DNA from 2 places in the Kitasatospora sp. NPDC032757 genome. Region 1 is predicted to be linked to the other one. Evidence: predicted binding sites of a transcription regulator. Region 1 holds the regulator's gene; the other holds the start of a gene.

Region 1 (5,622 bases):
GACCGGCTCGCCGCCGTCCAGCGGCACGGCGTGCGCCCAGGTGCGGCGCAGGGTGGCCTGACCGGCGGTGGTGGTGGCGATCGGGCGGCCGTCGGCCGTCCAGCCCTGCACCTGGGTCTGGTCGCTGCCCCAGTACGTCAACCGCCGGGACGGGCCGCCGTCCACCGGCGCGAGGTGCACCTCGGGCGCGCCGTCCCGGGTGGAGGTGAAGGCGATGTACCGCCCGTCCGGGGAGAACCGCGGCCTTCGGACCGGGACGTGATCGGCCGTCAGCCGCCAGGCCCGGCCGCCGTCCAGCGGGGCGAGCCAGACGTCGTTCTCGGCCACGAAGGTGACCAGGTCACCGTGCAGATGCGGGTGGCGCAGGTAGGCGCCGGCAGGGGTGCTCGGAGATTCGCTCACACGGTCAGCCTAGGCAGGTCCGCACACGATGCACCCGGGTTTTCCGCAACAGCCGACCCGTGTGGGGGACACCCCTCCACGCCGCCGGGCCCGTGGGCGGGCGCCCCGGCGCCCGGCGGCTCAGCTCCAGCGGCCGGTGCGGCCCAGCAGCAGGGCGCCGGCGGCCACGCCCGCCGTCGAGGTGCGCAGCACCGACGGGCCGAGCCGGTACGGCCTGGCGCCGGCCTCGGCGAAGGCGGCCAGCTCGTCCGGGGAGACCCCGCCCTCGGGGCCGACCACCAGCACGATGTCCCCGCCCGTCGGCAGGGCGGCACCGGCCAGCGGCTCGGCGCCCTCCTCGTGCAGCACCGCGGCGAGCGCGGCACCGGCCAGGACGGGCGCCAGCTGCCGGGTGGTCACCGGCTCGCGGACCTCGGGGAAGCGCAGCCGGCGGGACTGCTTGCCCGCCTCGCGGGCGGTGGCCCGCCACTTGGCGAGCGCCTTGGCGCCGCGCTCGCCCTTCCACTGGGTGATGCAGCGCGAGGCGGCCCAGGGGATCACCACGTCCACGCCGACCTCGGTCATGGTCTCCACGGCCAGCTCGCCGCGGTCGCCCTTGGGCAGCGCCTGGACGACGACGATCCGCGGCGACGGCTCGGGCTCCCGCCGGACGGCGGCCACCGTCACGTCGACGGCGTCCTTGCCGTGCACCGCCGCCACCGTGCCGTCCACGCCGAGGCCCAGCCCGTCCGCGAGGGTCACCGCCTCGCCGGGCTCCAGCCGCTTCACGGCGGCGGCGTGCCGCCCCTCCGGACCGTCCAGCCGGACCACCGCGCCGGGGGCGGCGGTGGCGAGCTGCGTGGTCTCGACGACGAACACGGGCGCGGTCATGGGGGTTCCCTGAGGTCTCTGTGCGGTGGAACGACGGCGCCCGGTGACCCCGTCCGGGTCACCGGGCGCCGGTGCGGTCAGCGGCCGTTGAAGGCGTCCTTCAGGCGGGAGAACAGCCCCTGCTGGCCCGGCGCGAACTGGCCCGAGGGCCGTTCCTCGCCGCGCAGCACCGCGAGGCGGCGCAGCAGCTCCTCCTGCTCGGCGTCGAGCTTGGTGGGCGTCTGCACCTCGACATGCACTATCAGGTCGCCCCGGCCGCCGCCGCGCAGGTGGGTGATGCCGCGGCCGTGCAGCGGGATCGACTGGCCCGACTGGGTGCCGGGCCGGATGTCGACCTCCTCCAGCCCGTCCAGAGTCTGCAGCGGCACCTGGGTGCCGAGCGAGGCGGCCGTCATCGGGATGGTGACGGTGCAGTGCAGGTCGTCGCCGCGCCGCTGGAACACCGTGTGGCTGGTCTCGGCGATCTCGACGTAGAGGTCGCCGGCGGGGCCTCCGCCGGGGCCGACCTCGCCCTCGCCGGCCAGCTGGATCCGGGTGCCGTTGTCGACACCGGCCGGGATCTTGACGGTCAGCGTGCGGCGGGCGCGGACGCGGCCGTCGCCGGCGCACTCCGGGCACGGGGTCGGCACGACGGTGCCGAAGCCCTGGCACTGCGGGCAGGGGCGGGAGGTCATGACCTGGCCCAGGAAGGACCGGGTGACCTGGGAGACCTCGCCCTTGCCGCGGCACATGTCACAGGTCTGCGCGGAGGTACCGGGGGCCGCGCCCTCGCCGCTGCAGGTGGTGCAGGTGACGGCCGTGTCGACCTGGAGTTCCTTGGTGGTGCCGAAGGCGGCCTCCTCCAGGGTGATCTCCAGCCGGATCATGGCGTCCTGGCCGCGCCTGGTCCGGGAGCGCGGGCCGCGCTGGCCGGAGGCGGCGCCGAAGAAGGCGTCCATGATGTCGGAGAAGCCGAAGCCCGCCGCGCCCGCGCCGAAGCCGCCCGCACCGCCGCCGTTGGGCGACAGGGGGTCGCCGCCGAGGTCGTAGACCTGACGCTTCTGCGGATCGGAGAGCACCTCGTAGGCGGCGTTGATCTCCTTGAACCGCTCCTGCGTCTTCGGGTCCGGGTTGACGTCCGGGTGCAGTTCGCGTGCCAGGCGCCGGAACGCCTTCTTGATCTCGTCCTGCCCCGCATCCCGTCGGACGCCGAGTACCGCGTAGTAGTCCGTGGCCACCAAATGCTCCGCTTGTTCCGCCTGTTGAAGTGCTTGCGACTGGTACCACCATCGGATGTCCGATGGTGGCCGTTCCTACGACTCGGCCAGGATCTGGCCCACGTACCGTGCCACCGCTCGCACCGCCCCCATTGTGCCCGGGTAGTCCATCCGGGTCGGACCGATCACACCCAGCTTGGCCACGCTCTCGTCGCCCGAACCGTAGCCCACGGAGACGATCGAGGTGGAATTGAGCCCTTCGTACGCGTTCTCCCGGCCGATCCGGACCGTCATCCCGGCGTCGGCCGTCTCACCCAGGAGGCGGAGCAGGACGACCTGCTCCTCCAGCGCCTCCAGCACCGGCTGGATGGTGAGCGGGAAGTCGTGCCCGAAGCGGGTCAGGTTGGCCGTGCCGGCCAGCATGATCCGCTCCTCGTTCTGCTCGGCGAGCGCCTCGAAGAGCGTCGCCAGGACGGTGGTGACGGCCGGCCGGTCGGCCGCCTCGAACTGGGACGGCAGCTCGTCCAGCAGCTCCGGGACCTCGGGCAGGCGCTGCCCGACGGCCCTGGTGTTGATCTTGGCGCGCAGGTCCGCCAGGACGGTCTCGCCGACCGTGCCCGGGCAGTCCACGAGCCGCTGCTCGACCCGGCCGGTGTTGGTGATCAGGACGAGCATCACCTTGGCCGGGGCCAGCGCCACCAGTTCGATGTGGCGCACGGTGGACCGGGAGAGCGAGGGGTACTGGACCACCGCGACCTGCCGGGTGAGCTGGGCGAGCAGCCGGACCGTCCGGGCGACCACGTCGTCCAGGTCGACCGCGCCGTCCAGGAAGTGCCGGATCGCCCGCCGCTCGGGCGCGCTCATCGGCTTGACCTCGGCCAGCCGGTCGACGAACAGGCGGTACCCCTTGTCGGTGGGGATCCGCCCGGCGCTGGTGTGCGGCTGGTGGATGTAGCCGTCCTCCTCCAGCGCCGCCATGTCGTTGCGGACGGTGGCCGGGGACACGCCCAGGCTGTGCCGCTCCACGAGAGCCTTGGAACCGACCGGCTCCTCGGTGCCCACGTAGTCCTGGACGATGGCGCGAAGGACCGCGAGCTTGCGGTCGTCGAGCTGGCGGACCTCACCGGCCATGGGGCACGCACCTCCGTCTTCGCACGTTGTCCGATGTGACATGTGTCCGTGTGTCTCGCTGCGGACCCCACTGGCGGGCCCCGGCTTTGGCACTCTGAACACACGAGTGCCAGAACCGTACCTGCCAGTGTAAGGCCCGGGTCCGACGGCAGGAACGGCCCGGCCACAGTGATCCTGCTTGCAGTCCGCGGCGCGCGGGTGATGCCCCGCGCCCGTCCGGGTGGCAGCATCGATAGCGGACGGCGAACAGAGGAGCAGAGATGTCGACCTCGGGCCAGCACACCCGCTTCGCACCGGACCGCGGCCTGACCGGCCGGATGGTCGGGACGATGTTCGTGATCGGGCTGTTGTACGTCGGTTTCACCGGTCTGCTGATCGCACTGCTGCGCGGGGCCTGGCCGCTGATCGTGCTGATCTCGGGCGGGCTGTTCGTCGCGCAGTTCTGGTTCAGCGACAAGATCACCGAACGGGCGATGGGCGCCCGCCGGGTCACCCCGGAGCAGTACCCCCAGCTGCACGGCACCGTCGACCGGCTCTGCGCACTCGCCGACATGCCCAAACCCCGGGTGGCGGTCGCCGACAACGACATGCCGAACGCCTTCGCGACCGGCCGCAACCCCCAGAACGCCGTGGTCTGCGTCACCACCGGGCTGCTGCGGCGGCTGGATCCGGAGGAGCTGGAGGGCGTGCTCGCGCACGAGCTGTCGCACGTCGCCCACCGGGACGTCGCGGTGATGACCATCGCCGGGTTCCTCGGGGTGCTGGCCGGGGCGATGACCCGGATCGCGATGTACGGCGGCTTCATGGGCGGCGCCCGGAACAGCAACGACTCCAACGCCGCGATCGCCGCGCTGGTCATCCCGCTGGTCTCGGTCGTGGTCTACGCGATCAGCTTCCTGCTGACCCGGCTGCTCTCCCGCTACCGGGAGCTGGCCGCCGACCGGGCGGCCGCCCAGCTCACCGGCCGGCCCAGCGCGCTCGCCTCGGCACTGACCAAGGTGACCGGCCAGATCGCCGCGATCCCGACCAAGGACCTGCGCCAGGCGCAGGCGTACAACGCCTTCTACTTCGCCCCGGCGCTGAGCGCCCGGGACGCCGCCTCGCAGCTGCTCTCCACCCACCCGTCGCTGGAGCAGCGGCTGGCGCAGCTGGCGAAGATCTCGGCCCAGCTCGGCCGCTGAACCGCCTCCGGCCGCCGGGCCGCTCCGGCGAGCCGGACCACCTCCGGAAGGGACCGCCGTGGGATTCCTGGACACGCTGTTCGGCCGCACCAAGCCGGTCAGGCCCGACCTCGACCAGCTGTTCGGCGTACCGTCCGCCGCGCTGACCCTGGAGGCGGCCTCCGGCTTCCGGCCCACCGGCGTCGGGTCGGTCTGCTTCGCCTCCGTCGAGGGCGGGGCGTTCGGCGAGGTCGAGCGGCAGGTACGGGCGCTGCTGGACGCCGACACCGAACGCGGCGGCGTCCCGGTGGAGGCCTCCAAGGACGCGTACGGGTACTCCTGGCTGCTCGCCCGGCACACGCCCGAGGAGCTGCCGGAGCTGGTCAACGACCTGCACGCGGTCAACAGCGAGCTGGAGGCGAACGGCTTCGGGCCGCAGCTGCTCTGCTCGCTGGTCGCCTTCCGCGACGCCGAGGGGCAGCCGCTGGCGCTGGTCTACCTGTACAAGCGCGGCACCTTCTACCCGTTCGCGCCGGTGCCGGGCGGCGGGGAGAAGCGGAACAGCCCGCTGGAGCTGCAGGTCAACGCCATGCTCGGGAACGACCTGCGGCTGGAGAAGGACCTCACCCGCTGGTTCCCGGTCTGGGGCGCGCCGGGTCTGTGACCCCGGCCGGCCGGAATCCGCCGGCCGCCGCCCCCACCGGCCACGTCCCGGACGCCCCTGAGGACCACCGCCCCGGACGCGCCGTCGCCCTGCGGGCACGGATCGCGGGTGTCCCGGCGGTCGGCTCACCGTTCACGGGCTGACGCCTCCTAGACTCCGGGGAATGCGCAGCCGCCAGTACGGACCCGACCTGACCCCG
Region 2 (5,622 bases), on a different contig from region 1:
CGATCCGCCCGCCGCGCCGGGTCTGCGACCAGAGCAGCCCGGCCAGCACGGCGCAGGCGATGGTGGAGGCCATCGCGTGCCCGGAGGGGAGAGCCGGGCCGCCGGCGTGTGAGACCGGGTCGGTGAAGGACGGCCGCTGGCGGTCGAAGGCGAGCTTCAGCGCCCACTGCGCGCCCCAGCCGACCAGGGTCTGTGCCACCACCCAGCCGGCCAGCACCCGTGCGCCGATCAGCCAGAGCCAGAGCGCGGCGAGGCCGAGCAGCGTTCGCATGGTGATCGTGCCGCCGATGTCGGAGAGCGTCTGTACCGAGGCGGTCCAGGCCGTGTGCTCCCGGGCGTAGCGGTGCGTGCTGTCGATCCACGCATGGTCGAACCGGGCGAGCGGGTGCCACCCGGTCTGCACGAGCGCCGCCAGGATGCCGAACAGCACGGCACAACCGGTCGCGAGCGCCACGTGCCGGCGAAGGTGCCGGCTACGCGGGGTGATGGGCGACGAGCTGTTGGTCAGGTGCATGGCTGACACCTTCCCAGTGCGGTGTGCCCAGCGGGCGCTCGACCGATAGCGATTTGGCATCTTTTGTGCGGAGGACCTGCGTGCGCCGGGGCGTGGGTGCGGGCGGAATCCCGGTGGCGTGGGAACGCGGGCGGCGGCCCGGGGGTTCACGAAGGAAAGGGGTGGAGCGGTGAAGGGGCTGCGAAGGGCTGGGCGCCGCGCCGCTCCGAACCGGTCACCCGATAGACACCCGATGCACCCGAGTGGTCACCCTCCGTCCATGACCGGGGTGAAAACCGGCAGGATACTGCATCGCTGGAAGAATCTGAGCGACTTGGGAATGTTGTCCGGAATCTGTTCGTTGGATCGTTACGTGTGAGCCCCGTGGGGCCCGCACTTCTTGCCCTCTCAGGGCAGGCAGGCAGACCTCGGCAACACCAGCAAAGGGAGCAAGCATGGCCACCCGTGCCGTCGTTCGCGACAGGGCCGACCGGACTCGCGCGGCCCGCCCGACCAACCTTGAGGCCGACCGTGACCTGGTCGGTATGTACCTCGACGAGATCGCCAGGACGCCCCTGCTCGATGCCGCCGAGGAGGTCGAGCTCTCGCTGCGGATCGAGGCCGGCGTGTACGCCCAGCACCTGCTGGACGGAGGAGAGCTGCCCAAGGGCGTCGAGCGCGAGGAGCTCGAAGCGATAGCCGAGGATGCCGAACGCGCCAAGGACGTCTTCATCCGCTCCAACCTCCGTCTCGTGGTCGCCGTCGCCCGTCGCTACCCGCGCAGCGGACTGCCGCTCCTGGACCTCATCCAGGAGGGCAACGCCGGCCTGGTGAGGGCGGTCGAGAAGTTCGACTACGCGAAGGGCTTCAAGTTCTCCACCTACGCGACCTGGTGGATCCGGCAGGCGATCACCCGGTCGATCGCCGACCAGTCGCGGACGATCCGCCTGCCCGTCCACCTGGTCGAGGAGCTGGGCCGGATCCGGAGGGTGCAGCGCGAGAAGTCCAAGGAGCTGGGCCGCGAGGCCGAGCCGGCCGAGATCGCGGCCGAGCTGGACACGACCGAGGCGCGGATCAAGGACGTGCTGGACTGGGCGCGCGACCCGGTGAGCCTCAACATGTCCGTCGACGACGAGGGCGAGACCCAGTTCGGTGACCTCGTCGAGGACACCGGGGCGACGTCCCCGGAGGACGCCGTGATGGTCATGCTCCGCCGCGAGGAGCTGGACGACCTGATCGGGCGGCTGGACGACCGTACGGCGTCGATCATCAGGTCCCGGTACGGGATGGAGGACGGTCGCGAGCGGACTCTGACCGAGGTCGGCAAGCAGCACGGGCTGACCCGCGAGCGGATCCGCCAGATCGAGAAGCACGCGCTCGCCGAGCTGAAGAAGATCGCCGACCATGCGGGCTTCGAGGCCGCCTGAAGGCCTGCGGGCCTCCTCGGCCGCCCCGACTGCTGTGCCCGGGCCCTGGTGCGGAACGCGCCCCGCACCAGGGCCCGCCTGCGTGTCCGGACGGTGGGCCGGCGCCGGGCCGGTCCCGGCGCCGGGAGCTTCTAGGCTGGAGGAGTGGACAACGTGCAAGACGGAGGCCGACCGGTGACCGAGCAGAAGCCCGTGCAGAACGGCGCGCCGACCGAGGACCAGGACCGGACAGCGACCACGGACCCCGCGCCGACCACGGACCCCGCGCCGACCGAGGCCCCTGCCACCCCCGCCGCCGAGGCGGCGCCCAAGGCCCGGCTGGTCTTCCGCGACCCGTTGGACCAGCAGTCCCGGGACGACAGCGATACCGGCTGGGGCGACCGCCCGGCCGCGGGGGAGAGCAGTGGGCGGGGGCTGGACTGGTACCTGAGCCAGCGCCCGCCGCACCACGGCGACTGACCGGGGCCCGGGGCGCGCCGAGCCGCGCCGGACCGCCCTGAACCGAACCGCCCTGAACCGGACCGAGCGGCCCGGCAGCGCGGCACAGCTCAACTCGATTTTCGGCACAGCTCAGCGCGGCGCAAAGCGGCTCAGCGCTGCTGCGTGACCAGCGCATCGCGGATCTGGGTGAGCAGGACGACCTCCTTGGCCTCCGCCTCCGCCTGGATCTCGGCAAGGGTCTTGCGCTTGGCGGTGTACCTGCTCATGGGCAGGATCAGGCAGAAGTAGACGACGGCCGCGGTGATCAGGAACTGCAGGGCCGCGCTCAGTACGGAGCCCCAGAGGATCAGGATCCCGGACGTGGCCTCGCCGGTCGCGCTCAGCTCACAGGGGCCCTTGATGCAGGACGTGTAGGCGTTCAGGTCCTTGGGGCCGAATGCGCCGACAATCGGATTGATCACGCCCTTGACGAAGGCGTTGACAATGTTGGTGAATGCCGCGCCGATGACCACGGCGACGGCGAGATCGACGACATTTCCACGCAGCAGGAATTCTTTGAAGCCTTTCATGTCGCGTGAACGGCGAAGTCGTTGTCCGGTTACGGGTGATCTTCGCCGCCCTCCGATTGACAACCCGATTGGTGGACGGGCGCGGCTCCGGGCGGCGACAGGCCCGCCCATGCGGGCCCGGACGCCAGTGCCGCGGCCGCGGCGAGCAGGAGCAGCGCGGGCAGCCCCGGCCGGTGCCACAGGGCCTGCCGGAGCCGGTGGAGCCGGCCGGACCCGCGCCGGATCGGCGGGAACGACGGCACCTCCCGCCGTGGCGGGACGGCGGGCGCGGGGAGCGGGAACGGAAGGGGGAGGCTCGTGGTCGTCATGGGTACCGCCGGTGGTCGCAGGGCGCCGGCCCGGGGTGGGCCGGCTTCTGATGACGCACACTCTGGGCAGCTCGCAGGTCCGACGGAAGGCCTTTCCCGGAACCTGTGGACAACCCGGGGCTGTGGATGAACTCCGCCACCCGCGCGGGCTAATTCAATGGCCGCGTGAATTCCATATGACCGCAGGAGGCCCCATGGCCGCAGGAATGCCCCATGACCGCGGGGGCGCAAGAGGGATCGGGGAGCGCGATAGGGCCCGGGAATACAAAAGGGGAAGGCCGGGAACGCAAAAGGCCCGCCGGCCCCGCCGGAGCGGGGTCAACGGGCCTTTCGAAAGCCTGGGATCAGCCGGCCGACTTCGCCGCGGCCGCCGGAGCGGGGCTCGCCGCGGGGGCGGAGCCGCCCGAGGACGAGGCCGGGGCGGTCGACGAGGACGAGGTCGACGAGGACGAACCCGCGCCCACCGAGCTGGTGGAGGACGAGCGGCTGTCGGTCCGGTAGAAGCCGGAACCCTTGAAGACCACACCCACGGCCGAGAAGACCTTGCGGAGCCGTCCCTGGCAGTCGGGGCACGTGGTCAGCGCCTCGTCGGTGAACTTCTGCACCGCCTCCAGGCCGTTGCCGCACTCGGTGCACTGGTACTGGTACGTGGGCACTTGTCTTCCTCCTGGCACTCTCGCCTGATGAGTGCTAACGATGGTCAATGATGCGGCATTCCGCTGCATCAGTCCAGCGACTCGAATGTGAGATGAGCCGGGGGTCGCCGTGTGGCGACCCCCGCGTGAGTGCTGTAAGCGCTCGGCTCAGCCCTTGGCCGCACCCACCAGCTGCCGCGTCACGGGCCGCTCGCCGCCGCCCGCGACCACCGTGCTCGTGGCGCTCGGCGCGACCAGCAGGTGCCGCAGCACGACCAGAGCGACCAGGCCCAGCCCGGCGCCGGCCACCGGCACCAGGAACCCGGCCGACGGCCCGTGGCTGTCGATCAGCCGCCCGGCCACCGTGGAGCCGGTCGCCAGGCCGAGGCCGATGGCGCCGGTCAGCCAGGTGAAGGCCTCCGTCTTGGCGCCGTCCGCGACCAGCGTCTCGACCAGGGTGTACCCGGTGATCAGCGTGGGTGCGATGGCCAGGCCGCAGACGAGGCCGGCGACGGACAGCGCGACCAGGTTGGGCATCGCCCAGAGCGTCGAGCACCCCAGCACCAGCAGCGCGTAGCTGGCCAGCAGCCGCTGCTGGGCGGCCCGGCGCCAGGCGATCATGCCGTAGAGCACACCGGCCAGCATCGAGCCGCCGGCGAAGATCCCGTACACCGTGCCGTTGGCACCGGGCTGGCCGACGGACTCGGTGAAGGCGGTCACCGAGACCTGCATCCCGCCGAAGACGGTGCCGACGCCCAGGAACGCGCCGGCCAGCAGCCGGACACCGGGCGAGGAGAGCGCCGAGACGCGGCGGGCCCCTGGCTGGTGCGGGTGCCGGGCGGGGGCGGTGCGGCGCTGCGCGGCGAAGGCGAGCCCGCCGGCGACGGTCAGCGCGGCCTCGGCGATCAGCCCGGCCGAGGGGTTGACCGAGGTGGCGATGGCGCTGGCCAGCACGGGGCCGATCACGAAGGTGAACTCGTCCGTCACCGACTCGAAGGCGAACGCGGTGTTCAGCTTGGCCGCGGGCGCACCGTCGGCGGAGAGCTTGGCGACCCAGCGGGAGCGCACCATCGCGCCGATCTGCGGCACGCTGGCGCCGGCCGGCGCGGCGGCCAGCAGCAGGGCCCAGACGGGGGCGTGGCCGAGCGCCAGTGCGATCAGCGCGCCCACCGAGACGGCGTGCACGATCACGCTCGGCACCAGGACGGCGGCCTGGCCGTACCGGTCGGCCAGTCGGCCGGTCTGCGGGCCGACGAGCGCCTGGGCGACGGCCGAGACGGCCGCGACGGTGCCGGCCGTGCCGTACGAGCCGTGGGTGTCGAAGACGAGCAGCAGGATGCCCAGGCTGAGCATGGCGTACGGGAGCCGCGCGGCGAAGGCGGGCGCCAGGAACGTCCAGGCGCCCGGGGTGCGCAGCAGTGCGCCGTACCCGACGCGGGCGGGGGCCTCGGTGGCGGACGCGGTGTCCGGCGAGGTGCCCGAGGGGGCGTCCATCGGGACGCCGCTGTTGTCGACCGTTCGGCGGGCCGTCACGGTCGGTCCTTCCTGCTGCCTGGTAGCGCGGAAGGGGCATGGGGTGGCCCCGACGGCGCCGAGAGTCGTCCTCTCGCGCGTCGACCGGGGTAGTTACCGGGCCGGCCCGGCGTGGTTTCCGGGGGTCTGGCCGCGGCCGCCGAGCGGTCGCGCCAACTCTGCGTCAGGCAGATGCTGGGTGTGTATCAACCATCATACATATACGCGCGTAGATGT

Evidence for each region. Region 1 encodes HrcA, which represses chaperone genes, less so after heat shock. Its sites were predicted from a motif close to TTNGCACTCNGNNNNNCNGAGTGCNAA; they were not measured.
Region 2: a site for HrcA is predicted at 3,906-3,932, ahead of ACZ5WK_RS16640 (FmdB family zinc ribbon protein). Genes of this name have one in related genera too.

What each region holds. Positions count from the first base shown of each region.
Region 1 covers NZ_JBVINN010000017.1:88,651-94,272, reverse strand. Annotated here, with positions in the region: gene ACZ5WK_RS20365 (S41 family peptidase) at 1-402, opposite strand, end outside; gene ACZ5WK_RS20360 (16S rRNA (uracil(1498)-N(3))-methyltransferase) at 523-1,272, opposite strand; gene dnaJ (molecular chaperone DnaJ) at 1,350-2,489, opposite strand; gene hrcA (heat-inducible transcriptional repressor HrcA) at 2,565-3,599, opposite strand; gene htpX (zinc metalloprotease HtpX) at 3,860-4,780, shown strand; gene pspAB (PspA-associated protein PspAB) at 4,839-5,423, shown strand; gene ACZ5WK_RS20335 (DUF3097 domain-containing protein) at 5,587-5,622, shown strand, end outside.
Region 2 covers NZ_JBVINN010000012.1:100,235-105,856, reverse strand. Annotated here, with positions in the region: gene ACZ5WK_RS16660 (phosphatase PAP2 family protein) at 1-514, opposite strand, end outside; gene ACZ5WK_RS16655 (sigma-70 family RNA polymerase sigma factor) at 949-1,920, shown strand; gene ACZ5WK_RS16650 (hypothetical protein) at 2,095-2,379, shown strand; gene mscL (large conductance mechanosensitive channel protein MscL) at 2,511-2,930, opposite strand; gene ACZ5WK_RS16640 (FmdB family zinc ribbon protein) at 3,583-3,894, opposite strand; gene ACZ5WK_RS16635 (MFS transporter) at 4,042-5,367, opposite strand.